Regions from separate parts of the Pseudalkalibacillus sp. A8 genome, predicted to be linked through region 1. Evidence: a T-box and tRNA genes for the amino acid it is inferred to sense, from the RefSeq annotation. Region 1 holds a T-box; the other holds one or more tRNA genes.
What was found. A T-box is a leader RNA that pairs with one kind of tRNA and senses whether it is charged. The one in region 1 lies ahead of thrS (threonine--tRNA ligase), so its partner is inferred to be a tRNA-Thr.
Positions count from the first base shown of each region.

Region 2: it encodes a tRNA-Thr, which carries the amino acid that the T-box ahead of thrS (threonine--tRNA ligase) is inferred to sense. The anticodon was not compared.

Region 1 is NZ_CP174509.1:4,091,009-4,099,802, reverse strand. It holds gene speD (adenosylmethionine decarboxylase) at 92-472, shown strand; gene nrdR (transcriptional regulator NrdR) at 925-1,386, shown strand; gene ACJROX_RS21045 (replication initiation and membrane attachment family protein) at 1,508-2,863, shown strand; gene dnaI (primosomal protein DnaI) at 2,876-3,811, shown strand; gene ytxC (sporulation protein YtxC) at 3,932-4,789, shown strand; T-box leader at 4,867-5,089, shown strand; gene thrS (threonine--tRNA ligase) at 5,204-7,138, shown strand; ribosomal protein L20 leader region at 7,734-7,870, shown strand; gene infC (translation initiation factor IF-3) at 7,964-8,467, shown strand; gene rpmI (50S ribosomal protein L35) at 8,536-8,724, shown strand.
Region 2 is NZ_CP174509.1:707,983-716,776, forward strand. It holds rRNA gene ACJROX_RS03730 (23S ribosomal RNA) at 1-1,964, shown strand, start outside; rRNA gene rrf (5S ribosomal RNA) at 2,041-2,156, shown strand; tRNA gene ACJROX_RS03740 (tRNA-Asn) at 2,169-2,243, shown strand; tRNA gene ACJROX_RS03745 (tRNA-Ser) at 2,245-2,337, shown strand; tRNA gene ACJROX_RS03750 (tRNA-Glu) at 2,368-2,442, shown strand; tRNA gene ACJROX_RS03755 (tRNA-Val) at 2,450-2,525, shown strand; tRNA gene ACJROX_RS03760 (tRNA-Met) at 2,560-2,636, shown strand; tRNA gene ACJROX_RS03765 (tRNA-Asp) at 2,702-2,777, shown strand; tRNA gene ACJROX_RS03770 (tRNA-Phe) at 2,809-2,884, shown strand; tRNA gene ACJROX_RS03775 (tRNA-Thr) at 2,889-2,964, shown strand; tRNA gene ACJROX_RS03780 (tRNA-Tyr) at 3,056-3,140, shown strand; tRNA gene ACJROX_RS03785 (tRNA-Trp) at 3,144-3,217, shown strand; tRNA gene ACJROX_RS03790 (tRNA-His) at 3,244-3,319, shown strand; tRNA gene ACJROX_RS03795 (tRNA-Gln) at 3,327-3,401, shown strand; tRNA gene ACJROX_RS03800 (tRNA-Gly) at 3,407-3,481, shown strand; tRNA gene ACJROX_RS03805 (tRNA-Cys) at 3,545-3,619, shown strand; tRNA gene ACJROX_RS03810 (tRNA-Leu) at 3,633-3,721, shown strand; tRNA gene ACJROX_RS03815 (tRNA-Leu) at 3,752-3,836, shown strand; gene ACJROX_RS03820 (YqaE/Pmp3 family membrane protein) at 3,967-4,131, shown strand; gene ACJROX_RS03825 (B3/4 domain-containing protein) at 4,286-4,951, opposite strand; gene ACJROX_RS03830 (ABC-ATPase domain-containing protein) at 5,035-6,741, shown strand; gene queG (tRNA epoxyqueuosine(34) reductase QueG) at 7,133-8,278, shown strand; gene ACJROX_RS03840 (methylated-DNA--[protein]-cysteine S-methyltransferase) at 8,337-8,794, shown strand, end outside.

The sequences.
Region 1 (8,794 bases):
AGGACCTCTTTGGACTAACTTTCCCCCGTGGTAACATTCCATTTCCGCATGCTTTTGAAGGCATGATTAATCTTAAAGGGGGACTATGCAGATGGATACAATGGGACGTCATGTGATTGCTGAGTTATGGGGTTGTGATGTTGAGAAGTTGAACAATATGCCTTATATTGAACAACTTTTTGTAGAAGCGGCGCTTAAATCAGGTGCAGAGGTAAGAGAAGTTGCTTTTCATAAATTTGCACCTCATGGAGTAAGTGGAGTCGTGATCATTTCTGAATCACACTTAACAATTCACAGTTTTCCAGAGCATGGTTATGCAAGCATTGATGTTTATACATGTGGTGATCTTGATCCTAATGTCGCTGCAGATTATATCGCAGAGGCACTTGGTGCTTCTTCCAAAGAAAATGTAGAACTTCCAAGAGGTATGGGTCCAGTTAAAGTTGGCCAGAAGAAGGTCTCAGCATATTAATAATGACAAAAAAACTAACAAGGTGTGCAGCTGCACACCTTTTTTAAATGGAAGAATTTGTTGAATTTTAAATTTAACTTTAAGAAAGGGTTTAATACTTTCTTCAGTATAAGCGTACAAGCTGGTCACTTCGGAAGCAACATTCCGCACGAAGGAAAAGCATTTGCTTTTTCGAGTAACTAAGGCTCAGCTTTCATCAAGGTCTTGCCAAGTTTTCTTTATACCTCATGACATAAGGGCAACTACTCTTCGCGGAAAGGGAGGTGAGTTTCGCAAAAATATACAATTACATTTAATAGAGCCATATGGAAAATTTAGGAGGACCCGAGTTGATTTGAAAATATCTTGTCACGGGGACACCTTTCTACTATCATTATATCTAAGGATAATTTTACAATTCGACTAAACATGACATTATATAAAGCGAAGTTTATCGATATGGGGTTGGTTAAATGCGTTGTCCAAATTGTCAAAATAATGGCACCAGAGTGTTGGATTCTCGCCCGGTCCATGGCGGGCGTTCGATTCGCAGACGCAGAGAGTGTGAAAAATGTAATTATCGGTTCACCACTTTTGAAACAGTGGAAGAGATTCCTCTTGTGGTTGTAAAAAAAGAGGGTACCAGAGAAGAATTTAACCGGGACAAGCTGTTACGTGGTTTGATCAAAGCTTGTGAAAAACGTCCGGTACCGCTTGAAGTTTTAGAGGAAGTCGTAAATACTGTCGAAAAAGATTTACGAAATGATGGCTCTTCGGAAATCCAAAGTAAAGAAATTGGTGAACGTGTAATGGACCATTTAGCAAAGATTGACGAAGTAGCTTATGTCCGATTTGCGTCTGTTTATAGACAATTCAAGGATATCAACGTATTTATCGATGAACTGAAAGATCTATTAAAACGAGAGAACGAGTAAAGAGCTTACATATACATAAGCTCTTTTTTCACTTACAATTAAAGAAAGTATAAAATCCTTTCTTCAGAATAGCGCAACTATGCTCTATTAACTCGATTATTGAATGATAAAGGTGAAGCTTATGCAAAATCATTGGAAAGAATTACTTCCTGTCGATCGCTTTCAAGTATATAGCAGGGGAAGGATACAAGCTGAAGAATTGAAGATGGTCACCCTGTTATATCAACCATTGGTAGGTGCAAAAGCATATAGTCTATATATGACTCTTTTCAGTGAAAACCTAAATGGAATGACTTCTCACCATACATTGATGAACCAGACGCAAATGAATATGCAGCAGATTTTTGAAGAACGAAAAAAACTTGAGGCAATTGGACTTTTAAAGACATATCGTAAACGAATTGACGAGGACCGGATTTTCATATATGAACTACAACCGATACTACAACCGGAGCAATTTTTCAAGGACGATGTGTTAAGTGTCTATTTATATGGACGTTTGGGTAAGCAAAGATATCTTGAAGTAAGGAACCGGTTCGTCATGAAAACAGAACAGCATGACGAATTCGATGATATTACGGCTAGCTTTAATGATGTATTCTCATCATTACATGCATCGGAGATCAGAGCAGCGACAGACTCCGAAATCCACCAGTCCATTTCTAATTCTAATGATCAAACTGGAGATCTTACAGGCAGTGCTCCGAACTTTTCCGAAGACGATTTCGATTTCAATGTACTTGAACGGGACTTGAGCAGCTTCATTATTCCTTCAGAAGTTTTGACAGATGGTATTCGTGAATCCATTCATCGCCTTGCGTTCATTTATCAAATATCTCCGCTTGATATGAGTAGTATCGTCCAGCAGGCTTATTTCCGGGATGAGCAACTTACCCCGTACTCTTTAAGACAAGAGGTACAGCGTTGGTATAAGATTGAAAAGCCAGGGCAATTGCCACGATTAAGTGAACGAAGTCAAACGAATACCCCGATTCAAAAGAATAAGGGAGATTTATCACCCGAGGAAATGATGATAAAGACCTTCGAGACGATTTCACCACGTGCATTGCTTGAAAAATACAGTGAGGGAGGCCGTGCTGCTAGTGCCGACCTTAAGCTGATCGATTCCATCATGTTCGATCAGAAGCTTTCAGCAGGCGTCATCAACGTACTGATCGATTATGTATTGAATACAAACGATATGAAATTGATCCACGGTCATGTTGAAAAAATCGCAAGCCAGTGGAAGCGTAAAAAAATATCCTCTGTCAAAGAAGCGATGGAACTGGCTAAAGCAGAGCATAAAAGTTATCAAGCCTATCAACAAAAATCAAAACCGAGCAGGCCGGCTCAACAGAAGAATGTCAGAAAGGACAAACTTCCTAAATGGATGGATTCACCTAAACCAGATAAAGAAAAACAACAGGTTTCAGAAAACGATGAAAAATGGCTTGAAGAATATTTGAAAGGTCTATAGGGGGTGCACAACGTGAAATCCATATCAGAATCGATGAAAAGTTTTACCGAACGTTCAAATGTAGAAAGAGAATTAATCGAAGTGAAGAAAAAGGTGTTGTCGCATCCCGACTGGAAGGCGTTTCATCGAGCAAATCCAGAAGTGACGATAGAAATGATCAACAAGAGTCTTCCGAGATTAGTGGAGTTTATAGAAGGAACCAGGAATTGTAAAGGATGTATGGATCTGAAGAGTTGTCGAAACATGATCAAAGGATACGAGCCCCAGTTGTTCATAAACGGTCAGATCATCGATGTAACTTACAATCGCTGTCCTAGTAAAGTAGCTAACGATGAGATGGAAAGTTTACAATCGTTGATCAAAAGTTATTTCATCCCGAAGGATATCCTTGCTGCCACGTTTGATCAATTTGATAAAAAGGACAAAGAGAGGTATCAAGCGACATTGAATGCTGCAGAGTTTGTAAAAGCAGTCTCTAGTCCTGAAGGCTCGTCTCAAGGTCTCTATGTACACGGAGAGTTCGGCGTAGGAAAGACCTTCCTCATGGGGGCAATGGCAAACGCCCTGGCTAAAAAGAACATCCAAACGATACTTGTGTATACTCCTGACTTTTTTAGAGAAATGAAATCATCAATTGGGGATCAGACAGTAGATGAAAAGTTGAATGTGATCAAAAAAGCACCAGTATTAGTCCTCGATGATATCGGTGCTGAAACGATGTCTAGCTGGATACGAGATGAAGTATTAGGTTCGATATTACAGCATCGCATGATGGAGAAACTCCCGACATGCTATACGTCAAATTACGATTATGAGGAACTTGAAGGTCATCTCGCCTATTCTCAAAAAGGCGGGATTGAACAATTGAAGGCGAAGCGTATTATGGAACGGATCAAACATTTTACAACTCCAATATCGCTCGGTGGAGAAAATCGACGTCAAAAATAAATGGAACAGGCTCTGTCATACTTATAGGACAGAGTCTTTTCCTTTTGACAGCTTTCGTTAGAATAATCTTTCTTGATGTTCATATATTGTAACAATGATTGTGGACAAGGAGGATTAAGGTTGGTTACGATTCACTTTTTGGATGAAAAGGAAGGACATTATTTGTATAAACGAATCAATAAATTACTCAATAACCAAAACATATCCAACCGGTCGACTCCAATAAGGCTTCAATATACAGATGAAAACACATTGGAGATCGATTTAGATCACCGTGATCCGGTCAGTGACATGTTGAAGCCGACGATTTTACTTTTCTTAGCGAAGCATATCATACGAACGAGGGAAGATGCCTGGATATTAAGAATCCTGGAGAACAACTTTTATTTTACGGATATAGATGAACAACTTCAGATCCTATCCATTGCTCAGTCTCTTATCGAAGGAAATTCTGAAAACATCCCCTTAGTCAGTAAGTTCCCATCAAGAGAAGATATGATCGTCGATGCATTGGAGGACTTTTTTGACTCTGAAATGATCTTTTCCTATGAATCTTTTTTGCAATTCCGCTTGAAACCATATCGGGAACTATTAACAAAATATATTGAATGTGCGATAGATGAATTCAAGTACGAACAGGAGTACCAGGATTTTATCAATCAATTGCGTCAATTCGTCAAATCAAGGGTTTCTTTGTTTTCGACTGTTCATCTTAAGCATGAGCGTAATCAGTTCAGGATTTATAATGAACATTACTATGAGTTGACTAAACAAGATATTGAACAGCTTACGAAGGGTAAAGGGAAAGCCCATTTGCAGTCCATAGCTTCGGATTTGCTGAAAATATTGATCGAAATAGCTCCAGAAAGAATTTATCTGTATACCGATGTTGAAGATGACTCGATGAACCGTACCATTCAGAATGTCTTCCAGGAACGTGTCCGTATCCTTCCTAACCGTAAGTTTTCAGTTAACTAGCAAAATTTTATATTTGGTATTTTTAGGCTTGATTTTCTTTGGTAGACTGCATATAATACTACATAACAATCAACAATACCAAAGTAATGACGAGGATATGAGTCTTTTGATACTGGTTTCCAGAGAGAAGAGAATCAGCTGAAATCTCTTCACCAAGTAAAAAGTACTTACCACCTCTGAACTTCAACGGAGAAATTATAAGTAACCGTTGACGGTAAATGACCGTTAAATGATACCAAGCGCCGACATGTAATGTTGTCGGAACGAGGGTGGAACCGCGAGCAAACACTCGTCCCTTTTCCAGGGATGGGTGTTTTTTTAATTCCATTTTATTTGACGGAAAAAGTGTTTTTCTAGTTTGCGCAAAGCTAGTTGACTAACGTTGTATTAAATAATGTAGGAGTGTGAACGACCATGTCTAAGGTGAAAATTACTTTTCCGGATGGAGCAGTCAAGGAGTTTGATAAAGGCGTTACAACAGAAGAGATCGCCGCATCAATCAGCCCAGGCTTGAAAAAGAAAGCCATCGCTGGAAAACTTGATGATCAGTTGCTCGATCTACGGCAACCGATTGAACAGGACGGTACGATTACAATCGTCATGCCTGACTCTGAAGAAGGGCTTGAAATCATCCGTCACAGCACAGCTCATTTGATGGCACAAGCAATCAAGCGTGTGTTTTCAGATCAGAAAGTAAAGCTTGGTGTAGGGCCGACTATTGAAAACGGGTTCTACTATGATATTGATATGGAGCACCGCCTCACTGAAGAAGATTTCCCTAAGATTGAAAAAGAAATGAAGAAAATTGTGGATGAAAACCTTGAAATCACTCGTGAGGAAGTGAGTCGGGAAGAGGCAATCCGTCGATATGAAGAGCTCGGAGACGAACTTAAAGTCGAGTTGGTCGAGGCGATTCCAGAAGGAGAAAAGATCACATTCTATCAGCAGGGAGAATTTTTCGATCTTTGCCGAGGTGTCCATGTCCCGCAAACAAGCAAACTAAAGATTTTCAAGTTGATGAACATCTCTGGGGCATACTGGAGAGGTGATAGCGATAATCAAATGCTTCAACGTGTTTACGGTACAGCGTTCAATAAAAAATCAGAGCTTGAAGAGCATCTGTATTTCCTTGAGGAAGCGAAGGAACGTGACCACCGTAAACTAGGAAAGGAATTAGAGATTTTTACAATATCACAAAAGGTCGGTCAAGGACTGCCGATCTGGCTTCCTAAAGGCGCAACAATCCGCAGAGTCATCGAACGTTATATCGTCGATACTGAAGTAAAGCTTGGCTATGATCACGTATATACACCCCATCTTGGCAGTGTAGAGCTTTACAAGACTTCCGGTCACTGGGACCATTACCAGGAGGATATGTATCCTGCAATCGAAATGGATAACGAACAGCTTGTTCTCCGTCCGATGAACTGCCCGCACCATATGATGATTTATAAAAACGCATTGCACAGCTACCGTGATCTACCTGTTCGTATTGCTGAGCTCGGCACCATGCACCGCCATGAAATGTCTGGAGCACTTGCAGGGTTACAACGTGTGCGCTCCATGACATTGAATGATGCACACATTTTCGTAAGACCTGATCAGTTGAAAGAAGAATTCATCCGAGTCGTGCAACTTATTCAGAAAGTTTACAAGGATTTCGGAATCACTGACTACAAATTCCGTCTTTCCTATCGTGACCCTGAAGATAAAGAGAAGTATGTCGATAATGATGAAATGTGGGAAAAAGCACAAGCCCTCTTGAAAGAGACAATGGAAGACATGGACCTGAATTATGTGGAAGCGGAAGGCGAAGCAGCCTTCTACGGACCGAAGCTTGATGTCCAAGTAAGAACTGCCCTTGGAAAAGAGGAAACGCTCTCCACCGTACAGCTTGACTTCCACTTGCCAGAACGTTTTGATCTTATTTACAAAGGCAGCGACGGCCAAGACCATCGTCCGGTTGTCATCCATAGAGGTGTCGTTTCAACAATGGAACGCTTTGTCGCCTTCTTGATTGAAGAATACAAAGGTGCGCTTCCTACTTGGTTAACGCCAGTCCAAGCGAAAATCATCCCTGTTTCTGGGGTGCATATGGACTATGCCTATAAAGTGCAGGAAGAACTGAAGTCGAACGGTTTCCGTGTCGAGGTCGATTCCCGTGAAGAGAAGATCGGCTATAAGATCCGTGAAGCACAAATGCAGAAAGTCCCTTATATGCTCGTAGTCGGGGACCAGGAAATCGAGTCCAACGCTGTCAATGTACGGAAGTACGGCGAGCAGGATTCCGAAACTGTTTCACTTGAGAGCTTCAAAGAAAGTCTTAAAGCAGAAATAGAGCATAGTTAAATTAAGAGAGAGATGACTGTACTGAATCGGTCATCTCTTTTTTCTATGAGGGCATTGTGAATGTTGATATTGATACAACTTGCTTCATTCGAAATTCTCGACACTCAAGCGGGAAAAGCGAGACGGGCGAGATCCCGCAGCGATTTAAGGATCTTCGAGTATAATAATGAACTTCGACTAAATACCACCACGTCCTGTGGTGAATGTCGAAGTCAGTACATCCTGTACAAGTACGTCCTGCGCCTGCGGTTACTCGGCGCAAAACTACAAGGATGGAATGTAAGTCCGTGGTCTTGTGGTGACGGCGAAGCCAGCATAAGGAAAGCTTCTAAGAATTCTCATCGCAGATACGAAAATAATTTCATTTTTATGTTGAGATCCATGTGCAAGTGAGGAGGCTCACGGATCGCCCGCGGAAAGGAAGGAATTTCGCAGAAATCAACAATGAAGAATAACAGTGCCTTTATATTACCCCTTGATTTTTTTCCTGAAATCAATTACGCTATATAGGTTGAAACGAAGCCATAGTGTTGGCTTGACAGCAGTATGACATCGATGATATGATTCTAATGTGAAAATATAATCGTATATTCTTGTAAACAAGCAGAAGCACCCGCTTCTCACCTGATTGGCGTACGATCGTACAGCTGGCAGGTACAAATGATTCAGCTTTCGATAATGATCGGAACCTTTCAGTGTGGGTGTGGTATGCGCCGACGCTTTTTCTATTTGTTTTGTAATAAACATTGAAGTAGATTTGCTTTACTTTACAAGAAAAGATTAGGTTGTAAAAATCGATGGAGGTGGCTCATTATTAGTAAGGACATGATGGTCAACGATGGCATTCGCGCTCGCGAAGTTCGCCTGATTGGCGCCAATGGAGATCAAATTGGCGTAAAATCTCGTCAAGAAGCACTTGAAATTGCAGCAAATGCAAATCTGGATCTTGTTCTTGTTGCACCTAATGCGAAACCGCCAGTGTGCCGAATTATGGACTATGGTAAGTATCGTTATGAGCAACAGAAAAAAGAAAAAGAAGCGCGTAAAAATCAAAAGACGATTACGACGAAGGAAGTTCGTCTTAGCCCGAATATTGAAGAACACGATTTCAACACAAAGCTTCGTAATGCGAGAAAGTTCCTTGAAAAAGGGAACAAAGTTAAAGCGTCCATCCGTTTCCGAGGACGTGCGATCACTCACTCCGAATTAGGACGTGACGTGCTCATGCGTATGGCAAAGGAATGTGAGGATCTTGGAACGATTGAATCCAAGCCTAAAATGGAAGGCCGCAGTATGTTTTTGATTCTTGCTCCAATCGAAAGTAAATAACTTTCAACATTGGAAGGGGATCTTGAACGGAATTTCTTCGAACAAGTAACCAAAGGAGGAACTTTACTATGCCTAAAATGAAAACTCATAAAGGGACTGCTAAGCGATTCAAGAAAACTGGTAGTGGCAAATTGAAGCGTTCACACGCATTCACTAGCCACATGTTCCGTAACAAGTCTCAAAAGCAAAAGCGTAAGCTACGTAAATCTGCACTTGTATCTAGTGGAGACTACAAGCGCATTAAAGACATGATCTAAATTGGATGTTCAAAAGATCACGAATGATAAACTACGAATTTCGGCGTTACTTGGTTTTTCCGGTCCTCAT
Region 2 (8,794 bases), 2.6 Mb from region 1:
GAACTTGTCCACGGGAGTCAGACTGCGAGTGATAAGATCCGTAGTCGAGAGGGAAACAGCCCAGACCATCAGCTAAGGTCCCCAAGTATACGTTAAGTGGAAAAGGATGTGGAGTTGCCCAGACAACCAGGATGTTGGCTTAGAAGCAGCCACCATTTAAAGAGTGCGTAATAGCTCACTGGTCGAGTGACTCTGCGCCGAAAATGTACCGGGGCTAAACGTATCACCGAAGCTATGGATTGTACCTAACGGTACAGTGGTAGGGGAGCGTTCGAAGGGCTGAGAAGCGAGACCGGAAGGACTCGTGGAGCGCTTTGAAGTGAGAATGCCGGTATGAGTAGCGAAAAGAGAAGTGAGAATCTTCTCCATCGAAAGCCCAAGGTTTCCTGAGGAAGGCTCGTCCGCTCAGGGTTAGTCGGGACCTAAGCCGAGGCCGAAAGGCGTAGGCGATGGCCAACAGGTTGATATTCCTGTACCACCTCCTTTCCGTTTGAGCAACGGGGGGACGCAGGAAGGTAGGGAGAGCGCGCTGATGGATATGCGCGTCCAAGCAGTCAGGCCGGTGGATAGGCAAATCCGTCCACCATACGGCGGAGCTGTGATGGCGAGGGAACTAGAGTACCGAAGTCCCTGATCCTACACTGCCAAGAAAAGCCTCTAGCGAGGAAAGAGGTGCCCGTACCGTAAACCGACACAGGTAGGCGAGGAGAGAATCCTAAGATGCTCGGGAGAACTCTCGTTAAGGAACTCGGCAAAATGACCCCGTAACTTCGGGAGAAGGGGTGCTCTGATAGGGTGCAAGCCCGAGAGAGCCGCAGTGAAAAGATCCAAGCGACTGTTTAGCAAAAACACAGGTCTCTGCGAAGCCGTAAGGCGAAGTATAGGGGCTGACACCTGCCCGGTGCTGGAAGGTTAAGAGGAGGGGTTATCCATTAGGAGAAGCTCTGAATCGAAGCCCCAGTAAACGGCGGCCGTAACTATAACGGTCCTAAGGTAGCGAAATTCCTTGTCGGGTAAGTTCCGACCCGCACGAAAGGTGCAACGACTTGGATACTGTCTCAACGAGAGACCCGGTGAAATTATAGTACCTGTGAAGATGCAGGTTACCCGCGACAGGACGGAAAGACCCCATGGAGCTTTACTGTAGCCTGATATTGGATTTTGGTATCGTTTGTACAGGATAGGTAGGAGCCAGAGAAGCCGGACCGCCAGGTTCGGTGGAGGCGTCGGTGGGATACTACCCTGACGGTATTGAAATTCTAACCCAGGACCGTGATCCGGTCCGGAGACAGTGTCAGGTGGGCAGTTTGACTGGGGCGGTCGCCTCCTAAAGTGTAACGGAGGCGCCCAAAGGTTCCCTCAGAATGGTTGGAAATCATTCGCAGAGTGTAAAGGCACAAGGGAGCTTGACTGCGAGACCTACAAGTCGAGCAGGGACGAAAGTCGGGCTTAGTGATCCGGTGGTTCCGCATGGAAGGGCCATCGCTCAACGGATAAAAGCTACCCTGGGGATAACAGGCTTATCTCCCCCAAGAGTCCACATCGACGGGGAGGTTTGGCACCTCGATGTCGGCTCATCGCATCCTGGGGCTGAAGTAGGTCCCAAGGGTTGGGCTGTTCGCCCATTAAAGCGGTACGCGAGCTGGGTTCAGAACGTCGTGAGACAGTTCGGTCCCTATCCGTCGCGGGCGCAGGAAATTTGAGAGGAGCTGTCCTTAGTACGAGAGGACCGGGATGGACACACCGCTGGTGTACCAGTTGTTCCGCCAGGAGCATAGCTGGGTAGCTACGTGTGGACGGGATAAGTGCTGAAAGCATCTAAGCATGAAGCCCCCCTCAAGATGAGATTTCCCATCGCGTTAAGCGAGTAAGATCCCTCAGAGATGATGAGGTTGATAGGTCTGGTGTGGAAGCGTGGTGACACGTGGAGCTGACAGATACTAATCGATCGAGGACTTAACCACTTTATTTAACATCGACGATGTTTTCAAGAACCGTTATCTAGTTTTGAGGGAACAGTATCCCTTGAATTTCATACAGTCTGGTGACGATGGCGAAGAGGTCACACCCGTTCCCATGCCGAACACGGAAGTTAAGCTCTTCAGCGCCAATGGTAATTGGGGGCTTCCCCCTGTGAGAGTAGGATGTCGCCGGGCTGATCATTTCGATCCACAGTAGCTCAGTGGTAGAGCTATCGGCTGTTAACCGATCGGTCGCAGGTTCGAGTCCTGCCTGTGGAGCCACGGAGAGCTGTCCGAGAGGTCGAAGGAGCACGATTGGAAATCGTGTGTGCGGTTTAAACCCGTACCGAGGGTTCGAATCCCTCGCTCTCCGCCATATGAACTATCTATACAACATAATTTTATTGGCCCCTTGGTCAAGTGGTTAAGACACCGCCCTTTCACGGCGGTAACACGGGTTCGAATCCCGTAGGGGTCACCATTCATATGGAGGATTAGCTCAGCTGGGAGAGCACCTGCCTTACAAGCAGGGGGTCGGCGGTTCGATCCCGTCATCCTCCACCATTTAAGACATAACTTGTCCATATACTAATATCGTCGCGGGGTGGAGCAGTCTGGTAGCTCGTCGGGCTCATAACCCGAAGGTCGTAGGTTCAAATCCTATCCCCGCAACCAATTTAAGTTCATCATAATTTCGATCAATGAACATATGGAGTACCCGAAGGGGTGCACAACCAAATGGACCCGTGGTGTAGGGGTTAACATGCCTGCCTGTCACGCAGGAGATCGCCGGTTCGAATCCGGTCGGGTCCGCCATTTAAAAACAAATTTAGCATTTATACATCTTGGCTCGATAGCTCAGTCGGTAGAGCAGAGGACTGAAAATCCTCGTGTCGGCGGTTCGATTCCGTCTCGAGCCACCATGTTGCTGGCCTAGCTCAATTGGTAGAGCAACTGACTTGTAATCAGTAGGTTGGGGGTTCAAGTCCTCTGGCCAGCACCATTTTCATTTATATGCAGAGTTTGGTTCTGATTCCTGAAATTAGGTCTTGAATCACTTTGTAATCTGTACTACAATATAAATTGTCTCTTTTGGAGGGGTAGCGAAGTGGCTAAACGCGGCGGACTGTAAATCCGCTCCCTCCGGGTTCGGCGGTTCGAATCCGTCCCCCTCCACCATTTAGGGGTATAGTTTAACGGTAGAACAGAGGTCTCCAAAACCTCCAGTGTGGGTTCGATTCCTACTACCCCTGCCAATTTATATTTTAAAACCTTAATTATGGCGATTGTGGCGAAGTGGTTAACGCACCGGATTGTGGTTCCGGCATTCGTGGGTTCGATTCCCATCAGTCGCCCCATATGCGTTGGGCTATAGCCAAGCGGTAAGGCAACGGACTTTGACTCCGTCATGCGTTGGTTCGAATCCAGCTAGCCCAGCCATTTTCGCGGAAGTAGTTCAGTGGTAGAACACCACCTTGCCAAGGTGGGGGTCGCGGGTTCGAATCCCGTCTTCCGCTCCATTCAACTTAAAAGAATTGCCGAAAGTGGTACTCCATTTTTGCGTAAAGCATAAAATGAGGTATGGCGGCATAGCCAAGTGGTAAGGCACGGGTCTGCAAAACCCTTATCCCCCGGTTCGAATCCGGGTGCCGCCTCCATCTAAACTACCCAGCCGGGGTGGTGGAATTGGCAGACACACAGGACTTAAAATCCTGCGGTAGGTGACTACCGTGCCGGTTCAAGTCCGGCCCTCGGCACCATTAACTTAATAGTAATATATATAGACACATGCCGGTGTGGCGGAATTGGCAGACGCGCACGACTCAAAATCGTGTTCCTCACGGAGTGTCGGTTCGACCCCGACCACCGGTACCATTACATACTCAACATCCCCTACAATATGTAAGGGATGTTTTTTGATTGCTTTCCTGTAAACTTTTGACTTGTTTAGATTTGTACAAGCGGGGGAATGCCTAGAAATACAAACAAAGAAGGAGGAGATATGATGCGTTATCTATTAGCTGTTTTGCTTCCGCCTCTTGCAGTATTTCTACATGGCAGCAAGTCACAAACGTTGATCAATATCGTACTTACAATCATTGCGTGGCTGCCTGGTGCTATCCATGCTTTATTGGTCGTCAATAAAGGACACTCACAAAGTCTAGCTTAATGAAAAAAACCTCCTTTTAATTGGAGGTTTTGTACATATTTTTATTCGATTGTACTTATAATGATTAAAACAAGTTTAACGCAGTGCTTCGGTAATTACGGGGTGTTGCGTTTTTTTATGTCATAGTCAGCCAAAGGGAGCCATGCTCCATCGTTCATTCGATGATTTCAGATTGAGCTTTTCCGCCATGGATTTGGACAAACATCTTCTCAATTGCTTGGAGCATTTCCGTTACATCTGAATCAGGAAGGGAAGGCTGAAAATAGACGAAATGAAGTGCTTGCGTCGTCTGTTCTGTAACCATGGTCTTTTTTGAATCAACGATTGGACTTCCGAAAGGACCACTATCGTCCCTTGTTAGTATTTTATTTTTCATATCGACTACACGGCCATTTATACCTTCGTATTCATCACCATCAGATCCGATATCTAAGAGTACATTTCCATCAATCTTTGCTTGATCATAGATACCAAGCGGGATTTGATATTGTAAGGAGAAAAAATTGTTGGTATCGGCTGCTGAGTGAATGGCACCTAACTGGGATCCTTTATATATTCTCCGAAGCAGTGCTTCTGAAGATGGACGGTAACGAGCTGGATCAGTACCAACCTTTTTGAAAATCTTGCGCCATTCCTGAATCGGCTCTATTGATGAAATAGGCTTGGATTCTGCTTCAAGCATCAGGGATTCTTGAAAAAGCTGTAACCGGCCCGCTAACATTTTAGGTGATTCATCAACCGTGATATCATTGTAATGAATGATCCCTATTTTAAAATCTGGAAGAAGTTCTTTCAGTTTATCTGAGATGGATATGTTCATAATGCTTCACCTCATCGTTTTATGTATTTTTCATTAGTGTACCATACAAGAATTTTAAGTATGAAAAGGAGTGCTTATCATCAATGCAACACCTCCAGCAATTACTTCAAAGAATAGATGGAAAAGGATATAAAGCATATAAAGATATTCGTGGCAGCTATCGTTTTAACGACTTTACATTGCATATCGATTATGTCCAGGGGGACCCGTTTGCTTCGCCGTCTAAAATAAGAATGGCGATTCCTAGGACGAAAACCATCCTGAAGCAAGAATGGGAATCGACATCAGCCCGAAAAACAAGTGTGGAGGATACGATTGCAAGAATTGTGGCTCAAGCGATCAACAATACGGATCAAAGGGCTGGCGGTACTGGTAAAAGTGGGTTGATTTCGATTGATCAACCGGGACAAGAGGTATTACAGCGGACGGCTGTTCAGCTTACTCCTGACACTGTCACCATTTGTCTATCCATCGGACTTCCTGCAAAGGGACGCAGTGTACTCGGACGTCAGGCTCAGAAAATGCTTCTCTCGATCCTACCGCAGATTTTAAAGGATTCCATTTTCTCCATTACCGAAAAAACGATTTGGAATGCGGTAGTGCTTTCTGACCAGCAGTTAGCGATTCGGGAGTATATGAAAGCCAATAAGCTCGTGACATTTGTAGCTAATGGTGCCATCCTTCCAAGAGAGAGCGGGATCAGCAATCGTCCATTAAAAACAAAAGAAGTCATACCTTTTGAAACACCTGAGTCTTTAAAGGTCGCCATTCCGGTACCCCATCAAGAGGAGCCTGTCTTAGGAATGGGCATCAAAGAAGGGATCACACTGATCGTAGGTGGAGGTTATCACGGTAAAAGCACCCTTTTGGAGGCGTTAGAAAGAGGGGTCTATAATCATATCAAAGGGGATGGCAGGGAATTTGTCCTCACCGATCCGGGAGCGATGAAGGTACGTGCAGAGGATGGGCGCAAAATTACCGATGTTGATATTTCACCATTTATCCAGAACCTGCCCTTTGGAAAAACGACGACAAGCTTTACTTCTGAAGACGCTAGCGGCAGTACATCGCAAGCTGCCACCATCATCGAATCTCTAGAAGCAGGGGCAACGGCTCTTTTGATTGATGAAGATACCAGTGCCACGAATTTCATGATCCGTGATCGGCGTATGCAACAACTCGTCTCGAAGGATAAAGAACCGATCACCCCATTCATTGATAAAGTGAGGCAGCTGTATGAAGACCACAGGGTTTCCACCATTTTGGTGATGGGTGGTTCTGGTGATTATTTTGAAGTAGCAGATACGGTCCTGTTGATGGACCAATACCGTCCTTTCGATGTGACGACAGACGCTAGAAAAATTGCCAAAGAGTCGGTCGCTGACCGGAAGAAAGAAGGCGGGACTCACTTTGGAAAAATACAAAAAAGAATACCTCATCCTGAAAGTTTAGACAGCCGGAAAGGGAAACGTTCAAAAGTCACGGCTAGAGGGCTCTACTCGATTCAATATGGCAAGGTGGATATCAAAATCGACTATGTCGAGCAATTGACTGATCCAAGTCAGACGAGAGCGATTGCCGAAATTCTTTTTTATTTGGAAAAGAAGAAGTGGTTCGGCAGGCTATCGATCGGAGAAATTTTGCAAAAAGTGGACAGGCAGATCAACGAAGAAGGCCTATCATCGTTTACAGACTTTCCCAATCAGCACCCTGGTGACTTGGTGCGCCCGCGTATGTTAGAATTAGCTTCAGCACTGAATAGACTAAGGACGCTAGCTATTCGCAAGTAGCTTTTTCTTATGAAATTTAGGCGCTGCTAAATCTTGTGGTTGATTTTTTATAGCATTTTTCTTTAAGCGAAGTTCGTGACACTCCTGCGGGAAAAGCGAGCCAGGCAAGACCCCGCAGTTTGGATGCAAACAGGTGATGCCCAGCTGAGCGACCCGTCACTTGGATCACTTCAAACTTCCGAGGCGGTCGACACATTGATTTACATCTTATGTATGAGCCCACGCAGAACCGAACTTTGTTTGGTTCGAGCCTCCTCGTCAGTCTTCCAGTGACCTACGGGACTAAGCGGGTCGCTTCCGCTTTTCTTTAGCCCGTGGAAAGGGAGTGAATTTCGCAGAAATCAACAATGAAGAATAATAATGCCAAATTTTAAAGAAAGGGGGTCAAACCATGACAGGTGCCCAGTTAAAAGAAAAAGTAATTGCATATAGTAAATCAATAGGCATCGATAAGATAGGATTTACGACAGCTGATCCATTCACAGAATTGAAGGAGCGGCTTCGGACACAGCAGGAAAACGGGTTTCAATCTGGATTTGAAGAGCAGGACATAGAAAAACGTACTCATCCAGAATTGTTGCTTCCGAAAGCGAGGTCAATCATATCGATTGCGCTTGCGTATCCTTCAAAAATGAAGGATGCACCGAGAAGTACAAGAGAAGATCGTAGAGGGATCTTTTGCCGGGCTTCATGGGGCAGAGACTACCATGACGTGTTACGTGATAAAATGAACCAGCTGGAGCAATATATTATCAAACTGCAGCCTGAAGTGAAAATTGCATCCATGGTCGATACAGGGGAACTTTCGGATCGGGCGGTTGCAGAGCGTGCTGGGATTGGTTGGAGCGGTAAGAACTGCGCAACCATTACACCTGAGTTTGGCTCCTACGTCTACTTGGGCGAATTGATCACAACGATTCCATTTGAACCAGATCAACCGATGACAGACCAATGTGGTTCCTGCAATAAATGTGTGGATGCTTGTCCGACTGGTGCCCTTGTAACCGGTGGTCAGTTGGATTCTAATAAATGCATCGCCTTTTTGACACAGACAAAAGGATTTCTACCAGAGCGCTATCGTGAGAAACTCGGGAACAGACTCTATGGTTGTGATACTTGTCAGCAAGTTTGTCCTGAGAACAAAGGGAAGGATTTTCACCACCATCCGGAAATGGAGCCAGACCCAGTAATAGCAAAACCGAAATTGAAGCCGCTTTTGACAATCAGCAATCGGGAATTCAGAGAGCAGTTCGGTCCTGTATCAGGTTCTTGGAGAGGCAAGAAGCCGATCCAAAGAAATGCGATTATCGCGTTGGGGAATTTTAAAGACGAAACAGCTCTCCCGGAATTGCTGCATGTTCTTAGTGAAGATCCTCGTCCTGTCATACGCGGGACAGCGGCATGGTCTCTCGGGAAAATTGGAGGAGCGGAAGCCGAAATTGCGCTTAAATCTGCGAAAGAGAGAGAAAAAGACGAGGATGTGCTAGCTGAGATTGATAGAAGCCTGAATATGATCGATAATCGCGTGAGAACGTGATGGTTTTATTATTTTTCGTTCAGTATGATAATGCAAAAGGGTAAAAAGAAGGGATAAAATGGCCACAATTATCAGTGTACAATATGGTGAAATGGACAGCGCAATTGGTCTACTCACATTATTAAAGACTGAAGAAGGTTTATGCCGAATTGACTTTGGATCTATCGAGGAGAATCTTCCTATCATAAATGCTTGGTTGAAAAAGCAAAGTTTGAAGGCTGAGCTTTTATATGACCAGGATGCTTTTCACCCATATATCGAGCAGATCGAGGAATATTTTCTTCATCGACGCCAGCAATTTGATTTCCCGATCACTCTTTTTGGCACACCTTTTCAGCGAAAGGTCTGGGAAGGGCTGAGAAACATTCCATATGGAGAAACATACTCCTACAAGGATGTAGCGATAATGATCGGCTCTCCCAAGTCTGTAAGAGCTGTGGGCAGTGCCAATAATAAAAATCCGCTCCCAATTGTGTTTCCATGCCACCGTGTCATCGGAAGCAATGGTGAACTCGT